DNA from 3 places in the Nonomuraea sp. NPDC049158 genome. Region 1 is predicted to be linked to each of the others. Evidence: riboswitches for the same ligand, from Rfam matches in the RefSeq annotation. Region 1 holds a riboswitch; each other region holds the start of a gene.
What was found. Region 1 has a riboswitch for cobalamin ahead of AB0B61_RS55100 (CbtB-domain containing protein). Riboswitches for the same ligand answer to the same signal wherever they lie in the genome.

Region 1 (10,384 bases):
GGGCACCAGACCCAGATGGCGGGAGGGTGTGGAGACGGCGTCGTCGCGGCGGATCGCGCCGAGCACCGGCATGCCCGCCGCGCCCAGAGCGGCCCGGCACAGCTCCTCGTGCCGGTCCGAGGCCACCCGGTTGAGCACCACCCCGCCCACCCGTACGCGCGGGTCGAACGTGGCGAACCCGTGCACCACGGCCGCCACCGACCGGCTCTGCCGGGCCGCGTCCACGACCAGCACCACCGGCGCGTCCAGCAGCCGGGCGACATGCGCGGTGGAGGCGAAGTCGCTGTCACCCTTGCCGTCGAACAGCCCCATCACGCCCTCGACCACCGCCACGTCACATCCGGCCGCACCGTGCAGGAACAGCGGCGCCACCCGCTCCTCACCCACCAGCCACGGATCCAGGTTGCGCCCGGGACGCCCGGCCGCCAGCGCGTGATAGCCCGGATCGATGTAGTCGGGCCCCACCTTGTGCGGCGAGACCTCCAGCCCGCGCGCCCGCAGCGCCGCCATCAGCCCGGTGGCCACAGTCGTCTTGCCGCTGCCCGACGAAGGCGCGGCGATCACCAGCCGGGGCACTACCACTCGATGCCTTTCTGACCCTTCTGCCCGGCGTCCATGGGATGACGTACCTTGCCCATCTCCGTCACCAGATCGGCGAGTTCGACCAGCCGCTCGGGCGCGTCCCTGCCGGTGATCACCAGGTGCTGCTTGCCCGGCCGCCCGGCGAGCGTCTCCAGCACGTCGTCCAGATCGAGCCACCCCCACTTCAGCGGGTAGGTGAACTCGTCCAGCACGTAGAACCGGTACGTCTCGGCCGCCAGGTCGCGTTTGATCTGCGCCCAGCCCTCACGGGCGTCGGCCGCGTGATCCTCCTCGGTGCCGGGACGCTGGATCCACGACCAGCCCTCGCCCATCTTGTGCCAGGTCACCGAGCCGCCCTCGGCCGTGTCGCCGAGCACCTTGAGCGCCCGTTCCTCGCCGATGCGCCACTTGGCCGACTTCACGAACTGGAACACCCCGATCGGCCACCCCTGGTTCCAGGCGCGCAACGCCATCCCGAACGCGGCCGTCGACTTCCCCTTGCCCGGCCCGGTGTGCACGATCAGCAGCGGCCTCGTCCGGCGCTGCCGGGTCGTGAGACCGTCGTCGGGCACGGTGGCGGGCTTCCCCTGCGGCATGATCAGACCGCCTTTCGATGATCGCGTACGGCCGACCCCGGATTCCGCTGGTCATGTACGGCCCGGTGATCGCGTACGACCGAACTCAGATCGGAGAGCGCGTCGAGCGAGACCAGGCGCGCCCGCAGGCGCGACGCCAGCCGGACCGCCAGGCCCAACCGCACCGGGCCGCTCTCGCAGTCCACGACCACGCTCGCCGTGCCGTCCAGCAGGGCGGCGGCCCGCTCCACATCGCCGCCCGCCGTCACCCGCCCGTCGGTCACCAGCACCAGCAGCGGCCGCCGCGCCGGGTCGCGCAGCCGCTCCACGCGCAGCACCTCCGCCGCCCGCACCAGCCCCGCCGCCAACGGCGTACGGCCGCCGGTCGGCAGCGAGCGCAGCCGGGCCGCGCCCGCCTCCACCGACGAGGTCGGCGGCAGCGCCAGTACGGCGCCCGCGCCACGGAAGGTGACCAGGCCGACCTTGTCGCGCCGCTGGTAGGCGTCGAGCAGCAGGCTGAGCACCGCCGTCTTGACGGCGCTCATCCGCCGGCGAGCCGCCATCGAGCCGCTGGCGTCCACCACGAACAGCACGAGGTTGCCCTCCCTGCCCTCGCGTACCACCTCGCGAAGGTCGTCCTGGCGCAGCACCAGGCCGGGACCGGTACGCCCGCGCGTCACCTGGTGGGGCGCCGCCGCCAGCATCGTCGCCAGCACGTGGAGGTCGCGGACCCGCGCGTCGGGGCGGCGCGAGGCGGTGGCCCGGCCGCGCGTGGTACGCGAGCGTGAGCGCCGCCCCGCCACGCCCTCACCGATCCCGGGCACCTGAAGCAACGGCACCCGGTACGGCGCCGCCAATCCGGCCACCCGGCCCGGCGGCTCCTGCCCGTAGGCGCTCCCGGCGTCCGGCGACTGCCCGGCATCGGCCGGCTGCTTCGCCGATCTCTTGCCATCCGGCATCCAGTCACCGTCACCCGCCGGTGGCGAGGCGCTCGCCGGGCCGCCGTCCTCCCCAGGCCCGGAGGCATCAGCAGGCCCGGAGGCATCAGCAGGCCCGGAGGCATCAGCAGGCCCGGAGGCATCAGCAGGCCCGGAGGCGTCAGGAGGTCCGGAGGCGTCAGGACCCCCGCCACTGGGATTGTCCGGATCGTCATCCTCCGACGTGCTCTTCAGCAGCTCGTCGAGCAGCGACTCGTCCAGCCCTGGCGCATCGAACGGGTCGCGCCGCCGCCGATGCGGCAGCGAGAGGCGAGCCGCCGCCCGTACATCCTCGGTCGTCACCCTCTCGCGCCCATGCCAGGCGGCGTGGGCGATGGCGGCGTTCGCCGTGACCAGGTCGGCCCGCAACCCGTCCACCTCGAACGCCGCGCACACCGTCGCGATCTGCCGCAGCCGTGCGTCGGGCAGTCGCACGCCGGAAACCCGGCCACGGGCCTGGGCGATCCTGGCCGCCAGCGCCGATTCCTCAGCCGCCCACCGGGCCGCGAACGTCTCGGCGTCCGCGTCGAAGGCCAGCCGGCGTCGTACCACCTCGGCGCGCTCCACCGGATTCCGGGACGCCTTCACCTCCACCGTCAGGCCGAACCTGTCGAGCAACTGCGGCCGCAGCTCGCCCTCCTCCGGGTTCATGGTCCCGACCAGCAGGAACCGGGCGGCGTGCCGGACCGAGACCGACTCTCGCTCGACGTAGCAGGTGCCCAGGGCCGCCGCGTCCAGCAGCAGGTCCACCAGGTGGTCGTGCAGCAGGTTCACCTCGTCCACGTACAGGACGCCGCGGTGCGCGGCCGCCAGCAGGCCCGGCTCGAACGCCTTCACCCCCTCCGTCAGCGCCCGCTCCACGTCGAGCGAGCCGGCCAGGCGGTCCTCCGAGGCGCCCACCGGCAGCTCCACCAACGCGGCCGGGCGGCCCAGACCTTGGGCGTCCGGTTCGTGCGGGCCGTCCGGGCACTCGGCATCGGGCGCTGCCGGGTCGCAGGCGAACCGGCAGCCTGGCACCACGTTCACCGGGGGCAACTGGGCGGCCAGCGCGCGCACGATGGTGGACTTGGCGGTGCCCTTCTCACCCCGTACCAGCACACCGCCCACCCGTGGTGAGACGGCGTTGAGCACCAGCGCCAGTTTCAGGTCGTCGAGCCCGACGACGGCGCTGAACGGATACGAGACGATCAAGACAGGACCTTCCGTACGTTCAAGACAGGATCTTCCGGTTGACGTGGGCGACCCGCCAGCCGCCTCGCGTGACGGTCAGCTCGGTGATGGACAGCGGCGCGAGATCGAAACGGGCGGCGCGCGGCGGGTCCAGTCCCAGCGCGTGGCCGAGCGCCGCCCGGATGGCGCCCGCGTCGCAGACGACGACCGCCTCGGGCTCCCCGCGTACTGAGTCGAGCCAGTCCGCCACCCGCGCCGCGAGCATGGTCAGGCTCTCCCCGCCATGCGGTGCCGCGTCCGGATCCGCCAGCCAGCTCGCCAGCGCGTCCGGCTCCTCCTGCGCGACCCGCCCGTACGGCAGGCCGCGCCACCGGCCGTGATCCGCCTCCGCGAGCGCGGCGACCACGCACGCTTCCCGGCCGAGCGCGGCAGCGGTCTGCCGCGCCGCAGCACTGGGAGCAACCCACGTCGCTGAGCCGGCCACCGCTGAGCCGGTCGCCACCGACCCGGTTGCCATCGAGCCGGTCGTCATAGAGCCTGTCACCACCGAGCCCGTCACCACCGGGTCGACGGCAACCGAGGCCAAGCCGTGTGCGCCGGCCAAGTCGTGTGCTCTGGCCAGGCTGGCCGGGTCGGCGTTCTCATCGGCCACGGGAAAGCAGGCGGTCCGCATCCCCGGCGTGCTGGCGTGCCGGACGAACAGCACGCCGGCTCAGCCCGGCGAGGCGGCGGTCGCGGGTACGGCCGCCGCCCGCCGCGCCGCCCGGTCGCTCACCCACCCGAACAGCACGCCGAAGGCCGTCCAGAAAACGAGCTGCGTCCCCAGCGACACGAGCCTGAACTGCCACAGCAACGTGGCGGGGAAGCCCTCGGGCACCTCGTCCACGGTCGGCAGCAGCAGCCACGCGGCGACCACCGGGACCAGGAACGCCACCCCCGCCGCGACCCACCGCGCCCATGGCCCGGCGGTCACCCGCCGCGCGGTGGCCACCGCGATCGCGATCGCGGCCAGGCCGACAAGGATCATCACGACATAGAGGGCGGTCCGGCTGTTGATCGTTTCCGGGTCTCCCACAGCCGGTGGATTAGCCGGATATTTCACGAATGGTACGAGGATCGCCGCCCCGAACGCCGACCCGGCGGCGGCGAGCGCCAGCCCGCCCTCCGACCGTGGGCCGACCCGGCCCCGCAGACCCGCGTACACCAGGGCGAAGACCCCTCCCACGGCCAGCCCGTACAGGCCGGTGGCGAGGAAGAGCCCGGCCTTCTGGCCTGGCCTGCTGACCAGTTCCTCCTCGCCGTGGTCATGGCCAGGTTCCTGCGCGGCGTGCGCCTGTTCCAGCGCGATAGCACTGTCCACCTGCGGTTCCCCGAAGGCGAAGGCGAAGCCGCCCGCGATCAATCCGGCCAGCAGGCCCAGAAGCAGGCCCCTGACCAGCAGGGTGCGTACCATGCCGAGGTCTAGTGGCAGGGCACGCCGAGCAGGTGACGCCCGTCGTGCATGAGTTCGTGCAGGTACGCACCTGTCTGCGAGATGGCTCCGTTGTCCATCAGCACCAGGTAGGCGATCAGCAGCAGTACCGGCACGGCCAGCAACCACAGCCGCAGACGGGGGAACGGAATGACGGTAGGAGCGGACAGACCACTCATCAGTGCCTCCTCAGGGATGACGCGTCCCAACAAATGAGGTCACGGAGGTCCAAGCGACCTGGCTCCCGGGATCTACGTCCCGGATACAGTGGCGCGTCCGCACCGGCATCTCACCGGATTTCCCTTGGACAACCGTGAAATCTACCGGAACGTATCCTTTCCTCCCGTTCGCGTCAACACATCAAGGAGGCCAGACGTCGGTGGTGTGAGGCGCGCACGGCTGGTGGCGGGTGCCACTCGCGGCGGGATGGAGCGCAGGTTGGAGGTGTACGGTCGCGCCCGGCGTGCTCGCGAGTTCATCGCCCACGGCGAAGTCCGCCGCTTCGCAGCCGCCGGCCGACGCTTTGCGCGGAGAGAGGGCGGTCCCGCGTCGTGTGCGGGACCGCCCCAGGTCAGCGGGCTAGCGGGTTAGCGGACGCGGATGAAGACAGGGTTGGAGTAGAACCACAGGTCCTGCCACGGGCTCTCCTTGCCGTCGGCCGCCGGCTCCATCTCGTCGGTGCTGGTGCCGCGTACCCGCAGGTAGCTGTCGGTCTGCACGTCGCGCAGCGTGTGCCGGATGACATAGTCCCGGCCCTGCCGGCGCCAGTCGCCCGGGCCGAAGCGCGCCACGACCTTCGTGGTGGGGTTGGTGTCGGCGTCCAGGTTGGCGCTCACGCCACTCACCTGCCCGGTGATGAGGTCGACGCGCCGCACCTCGGGGCGCTCGCCGTTGCCGTTCTTGCCCTCCAGCGGCCGGAACCGGATCTCGACCTCGACGTCGGTGCGGGTACGCCGGTTGACCACCAGCGTCTCGCCCACGGTGGCCTGGCGGCCCTGGTTGCCGGCGGTGACGTCGAGAGCGGTGACCAGGTCCCCGGTGGCGACGAAGATGCGGCCGTTGCGCAGGGCGTCCATGATGTCGCCGTAGTCCTGGCGCGCCATCACGTACGTCTTGCTGTACTCGCCCGGCCAGAAGTCCGAACCGCCGCGGGTCCAGTGCACGTGCGAGTCGGAGGTGGCCGTGATCCACCAGTGCCGGCCCTCGCCCAGCAGCGAGTCCCACAGGCCGCCGACCCGCGCGGTCATCTGGTCGAAGCCGCCGTAGGTGGGGTGGTTGCCATACCCGCCGCGCGCGCCACCGTTCAGGGGGCCCGCCTGGTGCCCGGGGGCGCCCTCGAATCCCACGTACACGTCGGGGGCGACGTTGTTGCCGTTGCGGAACTCACGCGGGGTGTCCTGACCCCACACCCCCAGCCCGGTCGCCGAGCGCGCCGCGTGGTGCGCGATCACCAGCGGCTTCTGCCCCATGCCGCGGGCGGCCTTGAGGAACTCCACCATCTTGGCCTCGGTGTCGCGGCCCGCGTCGGCCGGGAAGGCGTCGTGCTTGGCGAAGCGGCTCTCCAACTCGAACAACTGCCGCGCCTCGTCGGCGTGGTGCGGGATCATCAACGTGTGGTGGTCCAGCGCCGGCGCGTCGAACTCCATGCCCCAGAACTGCAGGACCTCGGGTACGAGCACACGCGAGCGCAGCAGGTCGGGATAAGCCTGCTCCAGGTTCACCTTGGAATGCGTCGGGCCGCCGTGGTCGGTGCACATCGCCCAGGTCAACCCGAAGTACTTGGCCATGATCGCGTTGGTGACGATCGGGTAGACCGCGTCGGCGCCCTTGTGGAAGGTCGGCGGATTGGTCTTGGTGTCGAACTCACCGCTGTACTCCGAGTGGACGTGGTGATCGCCCGCACGCCACATTCGGCCATTGCCGGCGCCGTTGCCGAAGGAGCGCTCGTCGTCGGCCTGCGCGGCGGTGCCGCCCACCAGGGGAGCCGCGGCGGCCAGCGTCGCGCCGACACCGGCGTACTTGACCAGCCGCCGCCGGGAAAGCCCGGCCGACTCGGCCTGTTCGTCCTTGTTGTTCCTCACGATGAAGCCTTTCGTGGTGCAGATAGGGTGCCGACCCGCAAGCCTCGAAGAGCCCACTGAACGCCGTGTGAACGCCGCTCGGGACGAGCAAGAACAGTGCATTGATCCCATCCGGAACCCGCCCAAGCCCGGAACCGCTGATGCGGGGCGGGCCGAGGTCGCTGCCAGGTCCTGTTGGGGCCGATCGGTATAGTCGAGGGGAACCTCCGTGGAGGAGGTCGCGGTGGTGGGGCCCACCGCCTCGCCGCCGATCCGGTGGCGGGCAACCGTGGCACCCAGCCGCCAACGGTCCCTACCAGAGGTTGTTCTGTGCTGCTGGTAGGAGGATCTTCATGTCTCGTCCCGAAGCGAAGCGACCCGTGGACGCCGACGTCGACCTGCGTGTGCCCGCCCAGCGTGCCGAGCTGCGCCGGGCTCCGTGGGCGACGCTGGGGGTGATCGCGCTCGGTGGCGCGGCGGGTGCGCTGGCCCGCTACGGCCTGGGCGTGGCCTTTCCGCGCCAGGCCGGGGCCTTTCCGTGGACGACACTGGCCATCAACACCGTCGGCTGTCTGCTGATCGGGGTGCTCATGGTGGCCATCACCGAGGTCTGGTCCGCGCCCGGATGGGTGCGTCCGCTGCTGGGCGTCGGCGTGCTGGGCGGGTTCACCACCTTCTCCACGTACATCCTGGAGATCAACCAGTTGCTGGCGGGCGACGCGGCTCGCACGGCGCTGGCGTACCTGGCGCTGACCCCCGTGCTGGCCCTGACCGCGGTGTGGGCCGGCAGCGCGGCGGCGCGTGCGGCGGCCCGCCGGTACGTCCGAGAGAGCAGGCGAGCGTGAAACTGGCCGGAGCGGCGCTACGGCTGACCATCTACGTCGGCGACACCGACACCTGGCACCACAAGCCGCTTTATCGCGAGATAGTCCACCGCGCGCACGCGGCCGGGCTGGCCGGCGCGAGCGTTTTTCGCGGCATAGAGGGCTACGGTGCCTCCAACCACATCCACACCACGCGCATTCTGTCCCTGTCGGAGGACCTGCCGGTGTCGATCGTCATCGTCGATGCCGCCGAACGGATCCGGGCCTTCCTGCCGCAGCTGGACGAGCTGATCTCTGAGGGGCTGGCCGTCGTGGACGAGGTAGAGGTGATCCGCTACGTCGGCCGCCCCAGCAGCGGGCAGCCCCGATGACCGGCCCGCTGACCGTGGCGCTGGTGGTGCTCGGCGGGGCGATCGGCGCGCCGCTGCGCTACCTGGCCGACCGGCTCGTCCAGGCGCGCCACGATTCCCTGTTCCCGTGGGGCACCTTCGCCGTCAACCTGGCCGGCTCGGCGCTGCTGGGCCTCCTGGCCGGGCTGCCCGCCGACGGCGCGGTGATGGCCTTCGCCGGCGCCGGGTTCTGCGGGGCGCTGACCACCTACTCCACCTTCAGCTATGAGACCCTGCGGCTGGTCCAGGACGGCGCCGGCTTCGTCGCCTGGGCCAATGTGCTGGCCAGCGTGGCCGGCGGCCTGGGCGCGGGCGTGTGCGGGTTCGCGCTGGCCCATGCTGTGACGGGCTGAGTCTGGCGTGCTGTCGCTGATCGGTCTGTGACCCGGCGGATCCCCGTGGTGGCGGCTTTCAGCGGGAAGCTATCGTTGCTCTCACTTGTTACGGCACCGGCCACCGAGAGCGGTCTCACCGTGGCGGAGCACGGAACGGGGGAGCGGGGATGACCGGCTGGTGGGGATGGGATCTGCTGATCGGGATCGCCGTCGCGCTGCTGGTCACCTGGCTGGCGCTGATCGCGGCGCTGGCAGTCCTCCGGCCGCGCGGCGGGCTGCTGCGCGAGGCGTTGCGGCTGTTGCCCGACGTGCTGCGGCTGGTGCGCCGCCTGGCCGCCGACCGCGAGCTGCCACGCGGGGTGCGGGTACGTCTAGGGCTGCTGCTGGCCTACCTGGCCATGCCTCTCGACCTTGTGCCCGACTTCATCCCGGTCCTGGGCTACGCCGACGACGCGATCATCGTCACCGCGGTGCTGCGCTCGGTGGTCCGCCGCGCCGGGCTGCAGGCGGTGCGCCGCCATTGGCCCGGCACCGAGGACGGGTTCACGGTGCTCTGCCGGCTGACCGGCCTGGCCGAGCGCGGCTCGGCGTCCTGAGTCTCGCTGAGAGACTGCGGCATCCTGCCGATTGCTGGCCAGCTCTGTGGCATCTCGCCGACCGCTGGTCAGTGGGTGCGGGAGGCCCGACCGCTGGTCAGCGTGTGCGTGCGGCGCTCTTCCCTTCCATAGGCGGCGTGCCCGTCATCGGGTGTGGTCGGCGTGGTTCCACCAGCGGGCGGTCGTGACGACTCCGGCCGCGCCGGTGGCCGCGACGAGCAGCAGCCCGGCCAGGCCAGGCGGGTCCTGGTCGGGACCGGCGATGCCGGCGTACAGGCCGGGCACCGACCAGGGGAAGACGGCGCCGTAGCCGAGCGCGGCGACGACCTGGGCGGCGAAGATGAGGCCGAACAGGACGCCGACGGCGGCCAGATAGCCACGGCCGACGCTGGCGGCCAAGGCCAGCGGAGCGGTGGTCAGCGCGCCCAGCGCGGCCGCGGCCACGATGCGTGCGACGCCTTCGCCCACGACCGGCGCCGACCAGCCGGGCAGGGCGAGCAAGGTGCCGATCAGCAGACCGAGCCCGGCGAGCAGCAGGGCCAGCAGCAGCGCCCAGAGCGCGGCTATGACGAACTTGGCGGCCACGATGGCGGTGCGGGAGGTGGGCAGGGCCAGCAGGTCGGTGGCGGTGTGGTCGCTGAACTCGCGGCCGAACAGCCACACGGCGATCAGCCCGTAGATGCCCAGGCCGCCCACCGCGACGGCCTGGGCGAGCAGGGCGAGATAGCCGGGCCAGTCGGCGCTGGCGCCGGACAGCTGGGCCTTGCCGCCGAGCAGGCCGAACGCCCGGGCGCGGGCGGGGTCGGCCAGGATGAACATGAACATCCCGCACACCAGCGCGGCGATGGTGAAGGCCAGCGCGGTGATCCAGGGCAGGCGGCTTCGCCGCACCTTCAGCAGTTCGGCCCACAGCGCCTCACGCATGCTCGGCCCCCGATCCGGCGCCCGTCTCGGCGCCCGATCCGGCACTCGTCTCGGGCCCCGCTTCGGCGCTCGTCACGGTTCCCGGTGCGGCCTGGGCGCCGGGCCCGACCGTACGCAGGAAGAAGGTCTCCAGGTCTTCTTCCTCCAGGTGGAGGTCGGCGGGCGGCACTCCGCCGTGGACCAGGACGGTGGCCACCTGCTCCGGCTGAGCCAGGGCGCGGGGATCGGTGAGCAGCAGGCCGGCCGGCCCAACCTCGGGACGGTAGCCGCCCGCGCGGAGCACCGCGCAGGCGGCGTCGTCGTCGCGGGTGGACAGGCGCAGGTGGCGGCGGCGGTGCCGGTCCAGGTGGTCGGCGTCGTGTTCGCCGATCAGGTGGCCGTGGTGCAGGATGCCGATGCGGGTGGCCAGGCGGGCGACCTCGGCCAGCAGGTGGCTGGACAGGAACACGGTGGTGCCGTGCTGGTGGGCCAGGTCGGTGAG
Region 2 (10,384 bases), on a different contig from region 1:
GTCTCACGGTCGGTGGACGTGCGGTTCCGGGGGCAGTCGCATGATCTGACGGTGCCGTGGAGCTCGTCGCGTACGGAACTGGAGGCGCGGTTCTTCGACCGGTACGAGCGGGTTTATGGGATCTCGCAGCGGGGCGAGGTGGAGATCGTCAGCTACCGGGTCCGCGTCACCCTGCCCGCCGCCCCGGTCCCGGCGGTCACCGACGTCCCCATGGCTTCTTCGGGGCCTTTTGGAGTGCGGTCCGCGTACTTCGCCGAGGTGGGCGGGTATGTCGAGGTGCCGGTGCACACCCGCGACACGCTGGCGGTGCTTCCCGGCCCGGGGATCATCGAGGACGCCGAGTCCACGATCGTGGTGCCGCCCGGGTGGACCGCCACGCTGGGCCCGGCGCGGGCCGTACATCTGACCAGGGAGCCGCATGAGTGACGTGCTGACCGCCGAGGTGCTGCGGAACGCGCTGGTGGTCGCCGCCGAGGAGGCCAGCATCGTCGTCGTGCGGTCGGCGTACTCGACGTTCATCGTCGAGGGGTCCGACGCCTCCGCCGCCGTCCTGGACGCGCGCGGGCGGCTGATCGCGCACTCCATGGCCACCACGCTGATGAACAGCATGGCGCTCAAGGTCGCCCTGCCGGAGCTCGTCCGGGACGTGCCGCTGGAGATGATGCGTCCCGGTGACGTGTACGTGCTCAACGACGCCTACCGGGGCGGCGTGCACACCAACGACCTGCTCGTCTACCGGCCCGTCTTCGTCGGGGACCGGCCCGTGTACTTCGCCGCGACCATGATCCACGTGTCGGACCTGGGCGGGCTGTCCGCCGGGGGCATGGCACCGCTGGCCACCGACATCTTCCTCGAAGGGCTCCAGCTGCCTCCCGTACGGCTGGCCACGGCCGCCGGTCTGGAACCGGCTGTGGAGGCCATCCTGCGGGCCAACAGCCGTACGCCGGACAAGGTCATGGGTGATGTACGGGCACTCGTCGCGGGCACCGCCGTTGCGGCGGCCCGGGTCGGCGCGCTGGTGGCGGAGTACGGGGCCGCGGGGCTGGCGAGCGGGATCGACGACTACCTCGACTACACGGAGGCCAGGACGCGGGCCGCGCTGGCCGACCTTCCGGAGGGCTGGTTCGAGGCGTCGTACCCGATCGACGACGACGGAATAGACCCCGAAAAATCGCATGATGTCCGGGTGGCGATCACTCTGGAACGCCATGGCGGGCGCGTCGAGCGTCAGGCGCCCGAGATGCGGGCCGTGGTGGACTTCGCCGGGACCGGGGCGCAGGTGCCGGCGGCGATCAACGCGTCCGCGTCCCAGTCGCTGGCCGCCGCCGTGTTCGCGGTGCGCTGCTTCCTCGATCCGACGATCCCCATGAACGACGGCTGCCTGCGCGCGATCGACGTACGGCTGCCGGAGGGCTCGCTGCTCAACGCCCGCTCCCCCTACCCGTGCGGCGGACGGTACGTGCCGATCTACGCGGCCATGGAGGCCATCTTCCAGGCGCTGTCGGACGCCGTCCCGGAGCGGGCCATCGCGCCCAGCGGCATCCTCCAGCCGTTCTCGATCGCGGCCGTCGGGGCGCCGTACTGGATCCACCTGTCGTACGACTTCGGCGGCGTCGGCGCGCGGCGGGGGCTCGACGGGCCGGACGCGACAGGCGTGCACTTCGGCATCGGCCGCAACTCGGTGCCGCAGGCCGAGCCGGTGGAGAGCCGCTGCCCGCTGATCGTGGAGTCGATCGAGACCATCCCCGACTCCGGCGGCCCCGGACGGCAGCGCGGCGGGCTGGGCTCGCGGACCGTGTACCGGTTCCTGGCGGACTGCCACGTCACCACGCGCGGCGACCGGCTGCGCCTGGCCCCGCCGGGCCGCGACGGCGGGATGCCGGGGCGGGTCGGCGGCTTCTTCAAGCGCCACCTGGACGGGACGGTCGAGCGGCTCGCGTCAAAGGTGAACAACGTGCGGTTCGCCGCTGGTGAGGCGTTCGTGGTGGAGACGACGGGCGGGGGCGGAATGGGCTCCCCGTACGAGCGAGACCGTGAAGCGGTGCTCGCCGACCTCGACGCGGGCCACGTCACGGAACGCGGCGCCCAGGAGGACTACGGCCTCACCCGCTGATCCAGTGATTGCGGACGTTCGCTCTTCCTCTCCCCCGGATCCCCCGAAGGGGGTATCCCTCCACAAGGTCCTCAGCCACCGCGGACCGTCACAGGAGATCGAGGCGGTCGTGGGGCGACCATCGTCCTAGGTCCGGGGGCGCCAGGAGGCCGCGCCCTGGTGGACGGCGGAGTGGACGGCGCGGGCCAGGCGGGCGCCCCAGGTCGAGCGCGGGCCGCCGAAGAGCTCCTGCGGCCCGTCAGCGCGTACGGCCAGGCACAGGGCGTCCGAGGCGGTGCCGGTGCACGGGAAGCCCGCCTCGATCAGCGCCTGCGACTTGGCCTCCGTCATCGTCATCACGGCGTTGACCAGGGCGGCGTCGGTCATCGCGACCGGCACCGCGGCCATCAGGTTGATCGTGCCCACGGGCGGCGCAGTGGTGCTGAGCATCGGGGCCAGTTCGGGGTCGGTGGCGCCCTCAGGGGCGGCGGCCCAGGTGGGGACGCGTAACCCGACCGTCGCCACGACCTCCGCACCGCCGTCTGCCGCCCGCGCGTAGCGCTCCACCGAGGCGGCGGTCATCATCCCGACCCCGCTGCCGTCAGGCCCGAGGTCGAGCAGGTGCTCGACCGGGTCCATCCGCGAGTAGCCCGCCACGACCTGCGCGTTCAGCACCCACGTACGCTCCCCGATCCCCCCGCCCAGAAGCGCCGACGAGATCATCCGCCACCCCGGCCCGAACTCCCACAGCAGCGACCCGAGCCGCTCCCCGTCCTCGACCCGATACGTCAGCTCCACCAGACCCCCTTCAGGACGACGCCCTCGACCCGATACGCCACCAGGCCCCTACAGAACAACCTGATATGCCACCAGATCCCGTCAGGACGACATCCTCGTCCCGATATGCCGGCTCCTCTTTTACGAGACACCTCTTACCAGGTGCACCACGGGTCGGCCTCCGGGACCCGGCGCGATCTCCACCCGGGCGTCGAAGTGGGTGCCGACCAGCGCCTCCGTGAGCACCTGTCCCGGCTGTCCGACAGCGACGGCCCGGCCGCGGGCGAGCAGGAGGAGCCGGTCGGCGTACTGGCCGGCGAGGGTCAGGTCGTGCAGCGTCGTCACCACGGTCAGCTCGTCGGCGAGCCGGAGCCGGTCGACCAGCTCCAGCACCTGCTGCTGGTGCCCGAGGTCGAGCGCGGTCGTGGGCTCGTCGAGCAGGAGCGCGGGCGCCTCCTGGGCCAGCGCCCTGGCCAGGACCACCCGCTGCCGCTCGCCGCCGGACAGCTCCCCCAGCCGGCGGCCGGCGAACTCGGTGAGGTCGAGACGTTCGAGCACGGACCTGGTGACCTCCTTGTCGCGGCGGCTCTCGCTGCCGAGGTAGGGGATGTACGGGGTGCGGCCGAGCAGGGCGTACTCGTACACGGTCATGTCGGGCGGCAGCGAGGGTGTCTGGGGGGCGTAGGCGACCAGCCTGGCCCGGTCCCTGGGCCTGAGCGTGGTCGCGGGCCTGCCGTCGACGGTGACGTCACCCTGGTGGCCGACGACGCCCATGACGGCCTTGAGCAGGGTGGACTTTCCGGCGCCGTTCGGGCCGATGATCGCCAGCCATTCGCCGCGCCGTACCGAGAGGTCGACGTCGGTGAGCACCTCGCGTTCGCCGAGCCGTACGGAAAGGGCGCTCGTCTCGATCATCCGGGCCGGCCGGGCCGCGTCGGCGGCCACGTGGCGATCCACCGGGCCCGTGGTGGCGGTCATGTGGCGGTCTGCCGGGTCATGCGCAGGACGGCCACGAAGAACGGCGCGCCGACGAACATGGTGACCACCCCGATGGGCAGCTCGGCCGGGGCGATGACGGTGCGCGCGACCAGGTCGGCGAGCACGAGGAAGGCGGCGCCGCCGATCAGCGACAGCGGCAGCACGATGCGGTAGGAGCCGCCCGCCAGCCGCCTGACCACATGCGGGATGACGATCCCGACGAACCCGATGAGCCCGCTCACCGCCACGGCCGCCGCGGTGGCCAGGGAGGCGGCGAGCAGGACCGCCAGCCGTACCCGCCCGGCGCGGACGCCGAGGCTGGTGGCCTCCTCGTCCCCCACCGAGAGCACGTCCAGCATCCGCCCGTGCGCGAGCAGCAGCACGGCCGAGACGACGGCGTACGGCAGGACCAGCCAGAACTGGTCCCAGCCGCCGCCCACATCACCCAGGATCCAGGAGTAGATGCGCTGCAACTGCTCGACCTTGAACTGCTGGATGAACGTCTGGATCGCGGTGAGGAACGAGGTGACGGCCACTCCGGCGAGCACCAGCGTGGCGGTGCCGCCCGAGCGCCCGGCGGTGTTGCCGAGCACGTACGCGAGGAACACCCCGCCGACCGCCCCGGCGAAGGCGGCCACCGGGATGCCGACGACGGGGGTCGGCACGAGCACGATGACCACGGTGGTGGTCAGCCCGGCTCCGGCCGCGGCGCCCAGCAGGTACGGGTCGGCCAGCGGGTTCCGGAACACCCCCTGATAGCCGGCCCCCGCGATGGCCAGCAGCCCGCCGACCACGGCCGCCACCAGCACCCTGGGCAGCCGCAGCTCGAACAGCAGCCCCTTCTCCACGGGTGCCAGCCCCGAGTCCACGTTCACGTACGGCAGCCAGTCGAGGGCCTGGAGCACCACCTGCCACGGCGAGATGTCGGCGGCCCCGCCGAGCAGCCCGGCGACCATGGAGACGGCGAGCACGGCCAGCGCGCCCGCCGTCCACATCGGTCTGGACCTCACTGGCGGGTGGCCGCCTTGCCGACGGCGTCACTGATGGTCTGCGCCAGGTCGACGACCCGCGGGCCCCAGCGCGAGGCGATGTCGTCGTCGAGCTGGATCACCTGGTCGCCCTTGACGGCCGACAGTCCCTTCCAGCCGGGGCGCTTGGCCAGCGTGTCCTTGCTCTGCTGGCAGCACTTCACGTCCGCCAGGAAGATCAGGTCGGGGTCGGCCTGGGCGACGAACTCCGCCGACAGCTTGGGGTAGCCGCCCGCCGGGTCCGGCGCCTTGTCGGCGATGTTGGTGAGGCCGAACATGGCGTAGATCTGCCCGATGAACGTACTGGACGTCGCCGCGTAAGGGGTCTGGTCGAGTTCGTGGTAGTAGGTGAGCTTCTTGTCCTTGGGGGCGTTCGCCGAGAGCTTGTCCAGGGACGTCTTCATGCCTGTCACGACTTGTCCGGCCTTTTCGGTGTTGCCGGTGGCGGCACCGAGGTCGGCGATCTCGTCGTACGCCTCGTCGAGCTTGGTGGCGGCGGGCTCCAGCAGGACCGGCACGTTCACCTTGCCCAGCTCCGCGACGATCTTGTCGATGTCGTTGGAGACGATGACCAGGTCGGGCTTCTGGGCGACGATGGCCTCGACGTTCGGCTTGAAGCCGGACAGGTCGGTCTTGGGGACACCGGCCGGGTAGTTGGACTGGTCGTCCACCGCGATGACCTGCGGGCCCGCGCCGATGGCGAAGAGCGTCTCGGTGTGGCTGGCGGAGAGCGAGACGATCCGCTCCGGCCTCTTGGCGATGGTGACCTTGCCGTTGCCCGCCTCGACCGTCACGGGGAAGGCGGCGGAACTGGTCGAGCCGGTCGTGCCGGTGGAGCCGGTGGGGCTCGCGGGTGACGGGGTGGTGGTAGTGCTGGTCTGACCGCATCCGGTCAGAACGAGCGTTCCCAGCAGCGCGCCCGCGAAGGCCGTGCGTACGGGCCTCACGAGAAGTCCTTTCACACTGTCGGAACCGAGAGACCCGCTTGAGAGCGACGGATCACCCTTTTCCACGAGGGTTGATGACGTCAGCGCGGAGGCAGGCGACCTGGCTATGACAGTTGCGGGACAGCGCCGGACTCGCACCGGACTTCGCTGCAACTCTGCGCGTCGGACAGACGCTATCAATGCGCCAGATGGGCGTTAAGTCAAGGGGTGCCCAATTGGGCTTCCGCCTCGGCGATGATCTCCTGCAACCTGAGCCCGTGGGCCGCGTCCAGCGGGTGGCCGCCGCCCTGGCGTACGGTCCGCGCGAACTCCTCGGCGAGGGTCTCGAACAGATCGTCGTCGTCACCGGGCAGCAGCGTCACGCTGCCGGTCCTGCCGTACACCGCGACGCCGGCCGGCGGCAGGTCACCGGCGGCGGCCATGCACATCGAAGCCTCGCTGACCGCGCCGCCCTCATGATCGAGCAACAGTCCGGTCCAGCCGAGCGGGTTGCCGTGCGCGCGTACGCCGATCACCCGGCCGAGCGCGGCGTCGAGCAGATCGACCACGTGCGGCCCGACGTCCAGGAGCGCCCCGCGCTCGAGCCGCCACGGGGTGCCGAACGGGTGGTCGCCCAGCAGAACATTGGAGATGTTCGCGGCGTGACCGCCGAACGCCTCGATATCCGCGCAGCGCGCCAGGAACTCCCTGACCGACTTCATATAACGCATGCTGAGCACCATCTGGGAGGCCACACCGGCCTCCCGCACGGCGTCGGCGAGCCGCCGCGCGTTCTCCAGCGAGTCGGCGAGCGGCTTCTCCAGCAGCAACGCCTTCCCGGCCCGCGCCGCACGTACCCCCAATTCGGCCTGTACGCCCGGCGGCACGCAGAACGCCACGGCCTCGCACGCGTCGAACAACTCCTCGACCCGCTCGAACACCGGCGCCCCCAGCCGGGCGGCGGCCTCCGGACGCCGGGCCCACACCCCGGCGAACCGGAGATGCGGACTCTTGGCCAGCATGGGCGCGTGCGCCCGCTCCGCCCACGGCCCCGCCCCGACCAACCCGACCGACACCGGCTCCATTCATCCCCCTTGATCCGCCACAACCCTATTGCGGCGCCCATGAATGTTCTCCGGGTATCCGGTCTTCCGCTCCCGGGGAGAAGGCATCCCTCTACAGGGGCCCGACCACGAGGGATCGTCTTCCTCCGCTCGCCCGAAGCGGGTACGCCTCTAAGGACCCCAGCCACCACGGACCGTTTCTTCCTCTCCCCCGAAGGGCGAATCCTCTAAAGGACCCCAGCCACCACAGACCGTCACAGGAGGTCGAGACGGTCGTGTGACGAACCACCCCGGAGAACCCGGGGGTCACTCCGCCGCGTCGCGCCATTGGCGCAGGGCGTGCTCGGGGCGGTGGGCCAGGGTGCCGGAGTCGATGACGATCGTCTGTCCGGTGATGCACCGCGACTCACCCGAGGCGAGGAAGGCGACGAGGTCGGCCACGTCGTCCGGGGTGCAGGCCCAGGGCAGCAGCCGCTCGGCCGCCTTGTCGGCCAGCCGCTCCCGGCCCAGGGCCTGTGCGGCGGCGTCGGTCAGGACCAGGGCGGGCGCGACGGCGTTGCAGCGGATGCCGCGTGAGCCGTACTTGGTGGCCACGTACCGCACGAAACCGGTCAGCGCCGCCTTGGAGGTGCCGTACGCGACGTGCGCGACGTCACCCAGCAGGCCCGAGACCGACGAGGTGACGACGAAGGCGCCGCCGTCGGCCATCACGGGGGCCGCGTGCTTGACCATGAGCAGGCAGCCGCGCAGGTTCACCGCCATCGTGCGGTCCCAGACGGCGACGTCGAGGTCCTCGAGATCGTGGTCGCGGCCGTAGGTGCCGGGACCGAGCGCGGCGGCGTTGGAGTGGACGACGTCCAGGCGGCCGAACGAGGCGAGCAGCTCGCCGATCGCCCCGGCCACCTGCTTCTCGTCCGACACGTCGCAGACGAGCGCCGCGGCCGTGCCGCCCCTGGCGCGGATGGCGGTGGCGACCGACTTGGCGCCCGCCGCGTTCACGTCCAGGACGCCCACGCAGGCGCCCTCGGCGGCCAGGCGCGCCGCGCACGCCGCGCCGATGCCCGACCCCGCGCCCGTCACCAGGGCCACCCGCCCGTCGAACCGGCCCGGCGCGCCACTCACCACGTCACCCGCAGGGCTGTCAGTCCCCGGCCCACGATGGACTTGCGGTAGACGATGGGTTCGTCGGCGAGTCTGAGGGTGGGCAGGCGGCGGCCGAGCACCTCGAGCGCGGTGCGGAGTTGCAGACGGCCGAGCGCGGCGCCCACGCAGAAGTGGATGCCGTAGCCGAACACCATGTGGGCGTCGGCGTTGGCCCGGTCGATGACGAACCGGTCCGGGTCGGGGAAGACGGTCTCGTCGTGGGCGGCGGAGTCGGTGGAGAGGAGCACCAGCGACTTCTCCGGAATTGTCACGTCGTGGAGAGAAATATCCGTGGTGGCGTACCGGAACGAACCGAGAGAAGCGCCGTCGATACGCATGCACTCCTCGACCGCGTTCTGGATCAGCGGCGGCGCGACCGGCCAGGCGTCCTCGCGCAGCAGTCGCAGGACGCTGTTGGCGAGCTGGTTCGGCACGGTGTCGTTGCCGCCGAGCAGGATCGTGGAGATCAGCTCCACCACCTCGCGGTGACTGAGCTCGGAGCCGATCAGTGAGGTCATGAGCGAGGTGAAGTCGTCGCGCGGCTCCTTGGCCCGGGACGCGACCAGCCGATCCACGTAATCCAGATATGTCAGGAAACTGTCGGCCAGTTCGAGCTGGCGGTCGGGCGGCTGCGGCGACAGGAAGAGCTGGAACCAGTCCTTCACATGCGCCTGTACGAAGCCCTCGTCCGACTCGGGCACCCCGATGAACCGGGCGGTCAGCTTGATCGACGGCTCGTGCCCGATCTCGGACACGAAGTCGGCCTCGCCTCTGGGCGCCACGCGGTCGAGCAGGTCCTCGTTGAGCCGCCGGAAGTGCTGCTCCATGGCCGAGACCGCCCGTGGCGTGAACGCCTTCGACACCGAACGCCGCAGCCTGGTGTGGTCGGGCGGATCGACGTTCGCCACGAAGCTGGACAGGAAGGATCCGTGCTCGCCCAGCTTGTCGCGTGTCTCGCGGGTGAGGCTGCGGGAGATGGTCAGCGAGCCCTCCGAGGAGAACCGCCTCGGATCGCCGTACGCCCCGCGCACGTCGGCGTGCCGGGTCAGCACGTAGGCACCGAGGTGCTCACTGCGGAACACCGGCAGCTCCCGCCGCAGCCTGCCGAGGAACGCGTACGGCGAGGCGACGTGCCAGTCCGAGCCGACGTCGAAGTCCTCGATCGTGCCAGCGGTTACGTCCTCGGTCGTGCCGTCCGTCGTGCCCTCGATCATGCGAAGATCCTCCGGGGGTTGTCGACGAGCATCTGGTGGATCTGGTCCTCGGTGACGCCCCGCTTGCGCAGCTCGGGCAGGACGTCGCGGGAGATGTGCAGGAGGTGGTAGTTCGGGTGGCGCTGCCGTACGACCTCGGCGTCGAACCGATCGTTGAAGCAGTACGAGTCGTGACTTAGCACCATTTGGTCGGCGTGGCCGCGCGCGCACATCGTCGCCACGATCGACACCCGGTCCTCGAACGGCGAGAGCGTCTCGATGCCGAAGCGGTCCATGCCGAGGTAGGAGCCGTTCGCGGCCAGCTCCTCCAGGTAGGCGACGTCGGTCGAGTCGCCCGCGTGGCCGATGACGACCCTGGTGAGGTCGACGCCGAGCTCGCCGAGCAGCCGCTGTTGCTCCAGGCCGCCTTTGGAGGCGCTGTGAGAGTGGGTGGTGATGGGCACGCCCGTCTCCAGGTGCGCCTCGGCGACCGCCCGGAACACCCGTTCGGTCCCCTTGGTCATGCCGAGATGGTCGGTGGCGCATTTGAGCATGCCCGCCTTGACCCCGGTCCGGCCGATGCCCTGAACGATGTCCCGTACGAAGAACTCCGCCAGCCGATCGGGCCCCCCGAACAGCGAGCCGGGACCCCGGTTGCCGAAGTACGGGGGGAGGGCGTCGTAGGTGTAGAGGCCGGTGGCGGCGACGATGTTCACGCTGGTCAGCTCGGCCACCCGTTGGACGGCGGGGACGTACCTGCCGAGCCCGATGACGGTCAGGTCCACGATCGTGTCGATGCCCTCGGCCCGGAGGTCGTCCAGTTTGGCCGCCGCCTCCCTCGCCCGCCGCTCGAGGTCCCATCCTTCCGGGATGTCCGGCCAGTTCCAGAGAATCTCCGGACTGAGCCCGAACACGTGCTCATGCATGAGCGTGGCGCCCAGCTCGCCCACCGGCCCTCTCACGGTCTCAGGCATGGGCGTCTCTCACCTGTACGTCTGGGGCGCTCACACGCACGGGAACCTCGGGTGGTCGAAGGGCCGGTTCACCTCTAGGTCGAGCCCGTCCGTCTGCTGGTACGGCGTGCCGGTGTAGAGGGCGTTGGCGTCGAAGTACGTGACGGTGAACGACAGGCGCGGCTGGTCGCGGTTATTGGCGGGCGCTCCGTGCACGGTGAGTGCGTGAT
Region 3 (10,384 bases), on a different contig from region 1:
GTGGCACTCGAGCGTGATGTGGATAAGCCGCGCAATTTGGCTAAGAGCGTCACAGTCGAGTAACTGCTACGACACGGCGGCCACAATAGGCACATAGCCCGTGATAAGTGGACCGGCAGGACTTAAGATCGAAACTGTGCCCGAGTTTCATGCTCAGACGCCAAATCTCGCACGAATGTACGATTACATGCTCGGCGGCACAGACAACTACGCCGTCGACCGCGAGGCGATCGACCGGCTTGCGGCACTGATCCCGCAAGCCGTCCTGCTGGCGCGTGCCAACCGGGCCTTCCTCCAGCGTGCGGTCCGCCACCTGGCGGACGCGGGCATCCGCCAGTTCCTCGATCTGGGCAGCGGGCTGCCGACCCAGGGCAACGTGCACGAGGTGGCGCCGGAGGCGAAAGTCGTCTACGTCGACCGTGACCCGGTCGTCGCCACGCACGCCAGGGCGCTGCTGGAGGAGGCGGGCCGGGCCGTCTTCGTCCAGGCCGACCTGCTCGACCCCGACGAGGTGCTGGCACAGGCGTCCCGCTTCCTCGACCTGCACGAGCCGGTGGGCGTCCTGCTGGTCTCGATCCTGCACTTCATCCCGGACGCCCGCGACCCGGGCAAGATGGTGACCAGGCTGCGCGAGGCGGTGGCGCCCGGCAGCTACCTGGTGCTCACCCACGCGACCTCGCGGGGGCGGTTCGACGAGGGCGCCACGCCGCTGCGCCGGCCCACGCCGGCCGGGGCCGGCACCGACCGGACGCCGAGGGAGATCCGGGCGTTCTTCGGGGACTTCGCGCTGGTCGAGCCGGGCCTGGTGCACGCCCCGGACTGGCGGCCCGACCGGCCCAGGCTGGTCAGCGAGCCCTCGCTGCCGTCGTACCTGCTCGTCGGTGTGGGCGAGAAAACTTCATAGTTCTTCCCGACTTTTCGTGATCCCAGATAATCACAACCCTGATGTGTAACAGTGCGTTAAGTGTCAGTGACGTGGGGTAGTTAATGGGGTGCGAGGGGAGGACGCCATGCGCCGACGGGGGTTCTTCGCGCTCGGGCTGGCGGTGGCGGCCTGCGCGACAGGATGTGGCACGGAGGGGAGCCTCGGCGGACGTGCCGTCAGCGCGGCCGGCCTCTCGGGGCGCTTCGCGATCGTCCCCGGCGCCGGACGCTGGGCCCGCGTCACCAAAGCGCTCGTCAAGACCGCCCGCGACGCCGGTTTCCCGGTCTCCGGCACCCCGCCCGTCACCCGGATCACCGTCACCGGGCTGCCCGCGCTGGCCGCGACCGAGCTCAACAACGGGCTGTCGCTGCTCGACACCGCCACGCCGCTGGCCCGGCTCACCGGCCAGATCGAGGTGGTGGTGGTGCCCGCCCACTCCAAGTTCGCCACCTTCGACCAGTTCGGCGCGCAACTGGTCGCCCACCCCGACCGCACGCCGCTGACGGGCGGACCGCAGGGCGAGCCCGACCACCTGCTGTTCGGGCTGATCGCCAAGGGTCTCGGCGCCGACACCCGGCAGGTCGACTACACCGGCTTTCCCGGCAGCGAGGAGGCTGCGGCCGCGCTCCTGGGCGGCAAGGCCGCCGCGGCGACCGGCACGCTCGCGGACTGGCGCCGCGCCATCGGCAAGGGCCTGGTCAGGGTGCTCGCCGTCTCCAGCGCGCGCCGGGTGGACGGCATCGAGGCGCCGAGCCTGCTGGAGTGCGGGGTACGGGTGGACTTCGCCGACTGGTGCGCGGCCGTGGGGCCCGAGGGCATGTCCGACGACGGGAAGGCCATCGCCATCCGGCTCTGCGACGAGGTCACGGGGTCCGACTCGTGGCGGGCGGCCTGCCGGGCGGAGGGATGGACCTCGCTCCCGCTCAGCGGCGACGACTTCGAACAGTGGCTGGCCTCGGAGATCGGCAGGACCAGGGCGGTGCTCCGCGATCTGGGCATGCTCGACGCGGGCGACACAACATGCTGGGGTAGTTGCGCCAACGGCCACTAGATGTAGGATCCTGCTCGTCGCTGGTTCGCCCCTCGGGGCGGAGCAAAAGGGAACCCGGTGCGATTCCGGGGCTGCCCCGCAGCGGTGAGCGGGAACGACCGCCGTCACGAGCACTGGAGACTTCCGGGAAGCGACGGCCAGTAGGAAGCCTCGACCATGCCCGCGAGCCCGAAGACCTGCCGGTGACGTTGGGGGAGCCGGCCGGCTCCGCCCATCGAAGTGTCCATGGCCTCGAGGGAGGGCCGGGGGCGTCGCGGCCGGGGATTCCAGGGCCGTCGTGCTCTCGCGCGCCCTCACGGGGATGAGCTCGCGAGGAGAGAGCACGTGACGCAGATCATTGAGACTGATGGTCGGCCGGTCGCCATTGACCGGCGGCTGGCGATCGAGGAGGCCGCCGCCCGGGTGATCACCGATCCGGCGAACTCCCGGCTCGCCGCCCGGCTCCTGGCCGAGGAGATCGCCGACGAGGCGGCCGGGCACGGCGTGCGGACCTTCTCCGAGTCCATCGCCGCCACCCACGCCGCCGGGCTGATCCAGGACTCGCTCGCCGCGTTCGTCGGCGCGCACGCCGCCGAGCTCGACGCGCTCGTCTCCGGCGAGGCGGACGACCGCTTCGAGTACTTCGGCCTGCGTACGGTCTATGACCGCTACCTGCTGCGGCACCCGGAGTCGCGGACGGTGCTCGAACGGCCGCAGCACTTCCTGCTGCGCGTGGCCTGCGGTCTGTCGGAGACGGTCGCCGAGGCCGCCGAGCTGTACGGCCTCATGTCCACGCTGTCGTACCTGCCGAGCTCGCCGACGCTGTTCAACTCGGGTTCGCGCCGGCCGCAGCTGTCGTCGTGCTTCCTGCTCGACTCGCCGCGCGACGAGCTCGAGTCGATCTACGACCGCTACGGGCAGGTGGCCAGGCTGTCGAAGTACGCCGGGGGCATCGGCATCTCGTGGACCCGGGTGCGCTCGCGCGGATCCCTCATCAGGGGCACCAACGGGCACTCCAACGGCATCGTGCCCTGGCTGCGTACGCTCGACTCCTCCGTCGCCGCCGTCAACCAGGGCGGCCGCCGCAAGGGCGCGGCCTGCGTCTACCTGGAGACCTGGCACGCCGACGTCGAGGAGTTCCTGGAGCTGCGTGACAACACGGGCGAGGACGCCCGGCGTACGCACAACCTCAACCTGGCCAACTGGGTGCCGGACGAGTTCATGCGGCGGGTGGAGGCCGACGAGGTCTGGTCGCTGTTCGACCCCAAGGAGGTCCCCGACCTCACCGACCTGTACGGCGAGGCGTTCACCCGCGCCTACCGCGCCTACGAGGCCGACGGCCGCTACGTCCGGCAGCTGCCCGCCCGGAGCCTCTACGGCCGGATGATGCGTACTCTCGCCCAGACCGGCAACGGCTGGATGACCTTCAAGGACGCCGCCAACCGCACCTCCAACCAGACGGCCCGGCCCGAGAACGTCATCCACCTGTCCAACCTGTGCACCGAGATCCTCGAGGTCACCAGCGACGGCGAGACGGCGGTGTGCAACCTCGGCTCGATCAACCTCGCCGCCCACCTGACCGCCGAGGGCGTCGACTGGGCCCGGCTGCGCACCACCGTCCGTACGGCGGTGCGCTTCCTGGACCGGACCATCGACCTGGGCTTCTACCCGACCGCCCAGGCCGAGGCGGCCAACAAGCGCTGGCGGCCGATCGGGCTCGGCGTGATGGGCCTGGCCGACGTCTTCTTCGCGCTCAGGCTGCCGTTCGACTCGCCCGAGGCGCTCGGGCTGTCGACCCGCGTCGCCGAGGAGATCGCGCTGGCCGCCTACGACACCTCCGCCGACCTGGCCGTGGAGCGCGGCCGGCATCCGTCGTACGAGGAGACCAGGGCGGCGGGCGGCGTCCTGCACCCCGACCACTACGGCGCCGCCGCGTGGCCGCGCTGGGCGGAGCTGCGCGCGAAGATCGCCGCGACCGGGCTGCGTAACTCGCTGATGGTCGCCATCGCCCCGACCGCGACCATCGCCTCCATCGCCGGGTGCTACGAGTGCATCGAGCCGCAGGTGTCCAACGTGTTCAAGCGCGAGACGCTGTCAGGGGAGTTCCTCCAGGTCAACCGCTACCTGGTGGCCGACCTGCAGGCCCGCGGGCTGTGGACGCAGCGGATGCGCGACGACCTCAAGCGGGCGGACGGCTCGGTCCAGGACATCGCCGGCCTCCCCGACGACCTCAAGACCTTGTACCGCACGGCCTGGGAGCTGCCGCAGAAGGCGCTCATCGACCTGGCCGCGGCCCGCCAGCCGTACATCGACCAGTCGCAGTCGCTCAACCTGTTCATGGCCAGCCCGACGATCGGGAAGCTGTCCTCGATGTACGCCTATGCCTGGAAGCAGGGCCTGAAGACCACCTACTACCTGCGCTCGCGCCCGGCCACCCGGATCGCCCAGACGACGATCGCGCTCGACGCCGTCGCCTGCTCCTTGGAGAACCCGGAAACCTGCGAAGCCTGCCAGTAGTAGCCCCTCGAACGGAGACCCCCGCAATGCTGCTCGACCCTGGCATGGACCTGACCCTGCGCCCCATGCGTTACCCGGACTTCTACGAGCGCTATCGCGCCGCGATCCGCAACACCTGGACCGTCGAGGAGGTGGAGCTGCACTCCGACCTCGCCGACCTGGCCAGGATGACGCCGCAGGAGCGCCACCTGATCAACCGGCTGGTCGCCTTCTTCGCCACCGGCGACTCCATCGTGGCCAACAACCTCGTGCTCAACCTCTATCAGCACGTCAACGCCCCCGAAGCGCGCCTCTACCTCAGCAGGCAGCTGTTCGAGGAGGCCGTACACGTGCAGTTCTACCTGACGCTGCTCGACACGTACCTGCCTGACCTGGAGGAACGGGTCAAGGCGTTCGCCGCCGTGGAGCACATCCCGTCCATCAGGGACAAGGCGGAGTTCTGCTTCCGGTGGATCGACTCGATCAACGGCCTGCGGCGGCTGGAGACCGCGGACGAGCGGCGGCAGTTCCTGCTCAACCTGATCTGCTTCGCCGCCTGCATCGAAGGGCTCTTCTTCTACGGAGCGTTCGCCTACGTATACTGGTTCCGGTCGCGGGGCCTGCTCGGCGGGCTGGCCACCGGCACCAACTGGGTGTTCCGCGACGAGTCCATGCACATGGAGTTCGCCTTCAGCGTCGTCGACACCGTGCGGGCCGAGGAGCCCGAGCTGTTCGACGACAAGCTGGGGGAGCAGGTCACCCGCATGATCGAGGAGGCCGTCGCCGCCGAGTTGGCCTTCGCCCGCGATCTGTGCGGCGACGGCATGCCCGGCATGAGCGTCGAGCAGATGCGCGACTATCTTCAATATGTCGCCGACCAGCGGCTGGCCCGGCTCGGGCTGCCCCAGAGGTACGGCACCGCCAACCCGTTCGGATTCATGGAGCTGCAGGACGTCCAGGAGCTGGCCAACTTCTTCGAACGGCGTGTCTCCGCATACCAAGTGGCTGTTGAGGGCAATGTGACATTTGACGAGACCTTTTAAGACATAGGGGGCATGAACGTGCAGTCGCCGACCGACTGGCTCATTCTCGCCATCTCGGTGGCGGGCTCCATTCTCGTGGTGGAGGTGGTCAGGAGGCTGCTGGTCAGGGCGGGCCGCAAATGGGCGCTCGCCCGGCACCTGGTGGAGCACTGCACCTGGGCGGCGTTCTCGGTGGGGGTCGTGGTGGCGACCAACCTGGTGTTCTCGCCGGGGATGATCGGCGCGAGCGTCCGCCAGCGCGAGCTCGGCGGCACGATCGACCGGGTGCTCGGCCTGGTCACCATCGCCTGCGTCACCTGGCTGATCGTCCAGGCCAGCTATGCCCTCACGGACGTCGTTCTGGACCGGCTGGTCCTGGTCAAGGGGGAGCGCAATCGCCGGGCACGGCGGATCATGACCCAGATCGGGCTGGTCCGCCGCGTCGCCGCCGTGACCATCGTCGTACTGGCGATCGGCACCATGCTCTTCTCCTTCCCGCAGGTCCGCGCGCTGGGCGCCGGGCTGCTCGCCTCGGCGGGCATCGCCGGCGCCATCGTCGGTATCGCCGCCCAGCCGACCATCGGCAACATGCTGGCCGGGCTCCAGCTCGCCTTCAGCGACGCGCTGCGCCTCGACGACGTGGTCGTGGTCAACGATGAGTGGGGCAGGATCGAGGAGCTCACGCTCACCTACGTCGTGGTACGCCTGTGGGACGAGCGGCGCCTGGTCCTGCCCGTGTCCTACTTCACCCAGAACCCGTTCGAGAACTGGACCCGCCACGGCAGCCAGGTCCTCGCCGTGGTGTTCCTGCGCGTCGACTGGTCGATACCGATCGGCAAGCTGCGCGAAGAGCTCTATCGGTTCATCCAGGAGAGCCCGCTGTGGGACCAGAAGGACTGGACGCTCCAGGTCACCGACGTGCTGCCGAACGGGCTGGTCGAGCTGCGGGCGCTGATGAGCGCCGCCGACTCGCCCTCCGCCTGGGACCTCAAGTGCGACGTACGCGAACATCTCGTGGGCTACATCAGGGAGAACTTCCCCGAGTCGCTGCCCCGCTTCCGCATCGAGACCCCGGAGACCCGCGCGGGGGTGCCGTGGACCAGCTCCATGCCGGGCTGAGGCGCCCGGCATGACGCCGCTCATGCCGGGCTGAGGCGGCCGGGATGACGCCGCTCATGCCGGGCTGAGGCTCAGCGCCGGTTGGCCAGCAGCACGCCGGCGCCGCCGACCAGCAGGCCCGCGACGGCCAGCGGATGCAGCGACTGACCGACGAGGAGCCACGCCATCACCGCGGTGACCGCCGGGGTGAGGAAGAACATCGTGCTCACCCGGCTCGCGGGCGCGTTCTTCAGCATGGTGTTGAGCAGCAGGAACGCGCCGATCGAGTTGACCAGCACCAGCCAGCCCACGGCGCCGGAGAAGGCGCCCCAGTCCGTCACCCGCGGCGTCTCGAGCACCAGCGAGGCCAGCCCCATCAGCGGCGCGCCGACCAGGAACTGCGTCGCGGTGCCCGTTCGCACGTCCATGTCCGCGGCGAACCGCTTGTGGTAGACCGTGCCCAGGCTCAACCCCAGCAGCCCGACCACGCAGAGCGCCACCCCGGTCAGAGAGAAGCTCAACCGGTCCGCCACCGCCAGCCCCACCCCGGCCGCGCCGAGCCCGAAGCCCACCCACTGGCGCGGGCTCACCCGCTCACCCAGCAGCCGCCCGGCCACCAGCGCGATCACCACCGGGTTGAGGCCCTGCACCAGCGCCACGACCGCGGCGGGCACATGCAGGCCGATCGCGGAGTAGAACGCGCCGAACTGCACCGCCTGGACCAGAATCCCGGACACCACCACGTGCGCCAGCCGCCGGCCGCGCGGCCACGGCGCCCGTACGGCCAGCGCGAACCCGCCCAGCAACAGCCCCGCCAGCGCGAACCTGGCGAACGTCAGCAGCAACGGCGGCGCCGCCCCGACGCCGATCACTCCCGCGATGAAGGCACTGCTCCACATCACCACGAACAGGGACGGCATGAGGGCCGGCGCCTTACTCCTGGTCTCCATAACGCTGACCGCCACGGCACACCCCTCCATAACCCCTTAACCCGGTTATGTCACTGTTCCGTGCTCTCGCATAACCTGTCAACATGGTTACTATGGGGGTGTGACGAGCTTCACCTTCATCAGCGGCAATCTGGGGCTCGACCTGGCGGGCACCGTGCAACACCGCCGGTCGGACCGGCGTGACCTGCTGCGCGAGCCGGCGGACCTGGCGCGGTGGACGGTCGAGGCGGGCATTCTCGACGTGCCGCCTGTGGCCGGCGACGCCGATCTCACGGCGGGGAAGACGTTGCGGGAGGCCCTCTACCGGCTGGCGCTCTGTCGGCCGGCGGCGGGGGACGCCATTGACCGGCTCGGCGGGGCTGTTGACCGGTCCGCTGCCGATGGGGCCGGTGTGGCGGCGGACGATCGGCGGCTGGTCAACCGGGTCGCCGCCGGGCCGCCGGCGTCCGTGCTGCTGAACGACGCCGGGCGGGTCGAGCGTTCGGGGGATCTCGCCGCGGCCCTCTCCACGGTCGCCAGGGAGGCGGTCCAGCTGCTCGGCGGGCCGCAGATCGTACAGATCAAGGAATGCGGGGGAGAGGTGTGCACCCGCCTGTACGTCGACGCCTCGCGCGGGTCGTCGCGGCGCTGGTGCGACATGCACGAGTGCGGCAACCGCGCCAAGGCAGCGGGTTTCCGCGCCCGCCGGCGGGTGTGAGCGCCGCAGGCTCGCGGCCCGGCCGCTTTTCGGGGATCCTGTCTGCGGTCAACCATTTTGAGGCTCGACGGAGAGTCGCTCACGTCACCTCTCGCTCCTGTGGGAAAGGCGGTCTCGTGACGCAGCTTGTCGTCGAAGGCCATGACACACCGGTGACTCTCGATCCGGGGCGTTCGTACCGGTTAGGCCGTGACCCGGGGTCGGATGTGGTCATCGACGCCGATCACGTCTCGCGTACGCATGCCATGCTGCGCTTCGAGGGCGGTCAGTGGATCCTGGAGGACTCGGGCAGCAGCAACGGCACGTACGTGAGCGGCCACCGCGTCCAGCGGGTCATCGTCGGTCCGGGAACCAGGATCGGCCTCGGGCACCCGTCGGAGGGCGGGCTCGTCAGCTTCCGTACCGTCCCCGTGGACGGAGGCGGCGCACCCGAGCTCCAGCCGACACCTACGGTCCGCTTCCCGCACTCCGGGCAGTGGCGTGCGCCGGCCGCCGTCAGGAGTCTCGACGGCGCGCAGGTCGTCCGCATCGGCCGGGCTCCCGAGAACGATGTGGTGGTCAACGATCTGCGGGTATCGCGCCGGCACGCCGAGCTCCGGATCGCCGGCGGCGTCCACGAGATCGTCGACGTGGGGAGCCGCTTCGGCACGTACGTCAACGGCCGGCACGTTCAGCGGGCCCGCGTCTCACCGGACGATCTCATCGGCATCGGGACGTCGACGTTCCAGCTCGTGGGCGACACGCTCATGGAGTACGCCGACACCGGCGAGGTCTGCCTCCAGGCGCACGACCTCACCGTCACCGTCGGGGGCGGCAAGGTGCTCCTGGACCATGTGTCGTTTCCGGTCGGCGAGAAGTGCCTGCTGGCGATCATCGGCCCCAGCGGCTCGGGCAAGTCCACCCTGCTACGCGCGCTCACCGGGCTGCGCCCCGCAGACCAGGGCATGGTCACCTACGACGGGCGCGATCTCTACCGCGACTACGCCGAGCTGCGCTCACGGATCGGCCTCGTGCCGCAGGACGACATCCTGCACAGCCAGCTCACCGTACGCCGCGCCCTCATCTACGCCGCGGAATTACGCTTTCCCGACGACACCAGGCAGCACGAGCGGAAGGCGCGGGTGGACGAGGTCCTCCAGCAGCTCGGGCTCGAAAATCGCAAGAACAACCGCATCTCCTCGCTGTCCGGCGGCCAGCGCAAGCGGGTCAGCGTCGCCCTGGAGTTGCTGACCAAGCCGTCCTTGCTGTTCCTCGACGAGCCGACCTCCGGTCTGGACCCGGGGCTGGACAAGTCGGTGATGCAGATGCTGCGGGGTCTGGCCGACGACGGCCGTACTGTCGCCGTCGTCACCCACAGCGTCGCCAATCTGGATATCTGTGACCGGCTTCTGGTGATGGCGCCGGGCGGGAAGATCGCCTACTTCGGTCCGCCCGAGGAGGCGCTGCCGTTCCTCGGCTTCACCGACTGGGCGGACGTCTTCCTGGCGTTCGACGACGCGAGCAAGGATTGGGCCGGCGAGTACGCGCGGTCGTCGCCGTACCAGACGTACATCGCGGCCGACATGATCGAGCCGGTTTCGACGGGACGTCCCGTACAGCGAGAGCTTCCGCCGAAACCGCAGAGCTGGCCCGAGCAGCTCAGCACGCTGGTACGCCGCTACTGCCGGGGCATCGTGGCGGACCGGCTGTTCCTCGGCATCACCATCGCCCTGCCGATCGTGATGGGCCTGCTGGCCCGCGTCGTCCCGACCGGCGACCTGATGGGCCGGCCGAACAGCAACGGCAACGCGGCGAACCTGCTGCTGATCCTGTGCATCGGCGGCTGTCTCACCGGCGCCGCGAACTCGGTGCGCGAACTGGTCAAGGAACGCGCCATCTATCAACGAGAACGCGCGGTCGGGCTGTCCAGATCGGCCTACCTCTGCTCCAAGCTGCTCGTGCTCGGCCTGATCACGGTGACACAGGGCGTCGTGTTGACCTACGTGGCGATGCTGAATGTCGCGACGTACGACAAGGGAGTGTTCACCACGCCGATGATCGAGCTCTCGCTCGCCGTCGCGCTGTTGTCGTTCACCGCGATGACCGTGGGCCTGCTCATCTCCGCGCTGGCCAAGACCAGCGAGATGACCATGCCGCTGCTCGTGCTCGTCACCCTGATCCAGCTGG

Region 2: linked by a shared signal. The riboswitch ahead of AB0B61_RS50300 (ABC transporter substrate-binding protein) and the one ahead of AB0B61_RS55100 (CbtB-domain containing protein) in region 1 are both predicted to bind cobalamin.
Region 3: linked by a shared signal. The riboswitch ahead of AB0B61_RS36300 (ribonucleoside-diphosphate reductase subunit alpha) and the one ahead of AB0B61_RS55100 (CbtB-domain containing protein) in region 1 are both predicted to bind cobalamin.

What each region holds. Positions count from the first base shown of each region.
Region 1 is NZ_JBEZDM010000062.1:21,179-31,562, forward strand. It holds gene AB0B61_RS55075 (cobyrinate a,c-diamide synthase) at 1-567, opposite strand, end outside; gene cobO (cob(I)yrinic acid a,c-diamide adenosyltransferase) at 576-1,178, opposite strand; gene AB0B61_RS55085 (VWA domain-containing protein) at 1,181-3,325, opposite strand; gene AB0B61_RS55090 (histidine phosphatase family protein) at 3,345-4,010, opposite strand; gene AB0B61_RS55095 (CbtA family protein) at 4,017-4,757, opposite strand; gene AB0B61_RS55100 (CbtB-domain containing protein) at 4,766-4,954, opposite strand; adenosylcobalamin (AdoCbl) riboswitch at 4,956-5,104, opposite strand; gene AB0B61_RS55105 (phosphoesterase) at 5,363-6,856, opposite strand; gene crcB (fluoride efflux transporter CrcB) at 7,189-7,680, shown strand; gene AB0B61_RS55115 (DUF190 domain-containing protein) at 7,677-8,030, shown strand; gene crcB (fluoride efflux transporter CrcB) at 8,039-8,401, shown strand; gene AB0B61_RS55125 (DUF1232 domain-containing protein) at 8,551-8,979, shown strand; gene AB0B61_RS55130 (ABC transporter permease) at 9,124-9,903, opposite strand; gene AB0B61_RS55135 (ABC transporter ATP-binding protein) at 9,896-10,384, opposite strand, start outside.
Region 2 is NZ_JBEZDM010000045.1:54,201-64,584, reverse strand. It holds gene AB0B61_RS50325 (hydantoinase/oxoprolinase family protein) at 1-426, shown strand, start outside; gene AB0B61_RS50320 (hydantoinase B/oxoprolinase family protein) at 419-2,113, shown strand; gene AB0B61_RS50315 (adenosylcobinamide amidohydrolase) at 2,240-2,890, opposite strand; gene AB0B61_RS50310 (ABC transporter ATP-binding protein) at 3,011-3,847, opposite strand; gene AB0B61_RS50305 (iron ABC transporter permease) at 3,844-4,842, opposite strand; gene AB0B61_RS50300 (ABC transporter substrate-binding protein) at 4,854-5,822, opposite strand; cobalamin riboswitch at 5,895-6,015, opposite strand; gene AB0B61_RS50295 (Gfo/Idh/MocA family oxidoreductase) at 6,023-6,886, opposite strand; gene AB0B61_RS50290 (SDR family oxidoreductase) at 7,172-7,987, opposite strand; gene AB0B61_RS50285 (cytochrome P450) at 7,984-9,222, opposite strand; gene AB0B61_RS50280 (phosphotriesterase-related protein) at 9,219-10,175, opposite strand; gene AB0B61_RS50275 (phytanoyl-CoA dioxygenase family protein) at 10,206-10,384, opposite strand, start outside.
Region 3 is NZ_JBEZDM010000021.1:160,559-170,942, forward strand. It holds gene glmS (glutamine--fructose-6-phosphate transaminase (isomerizing)) at 1-63, shown strand, start outside; gene AB0B61_RS36290 (SAM-dependent methyltransferase) at 137-904, shown strand; gene AB0B61_RS36295 (tripartite tricarboxylate transporter substrate-binding protein) at 1,011-1,976, shown strand; cobalamin riboswitch at 1,981-2,175, shown strand; gene AB0B61_RS36300 (ribonucleoside-diphosphate reductase subunit alpha) at 2,301-4,472, shown strand; gene AB0B61_RS36305 (ribonucleotide-diphosphate reductase subunit beta) at 4,499-5,494, shown strand; gene AB0B61_RS36310 (mechanosensitive ion channel domain-containing protein) at 5,507-6,592, shown strand; gene AB0B61_RS36315 (EamA family transporter) at 6,664-7,536, opposite strand; gene AB0B61_RS36320 (ABATE domain-containing protein) at 7,622-8,218, shown strand; gene AB0B61_RS36325 (FHA domain-containing protein) at 8,335-10,384, shown strand, end outside.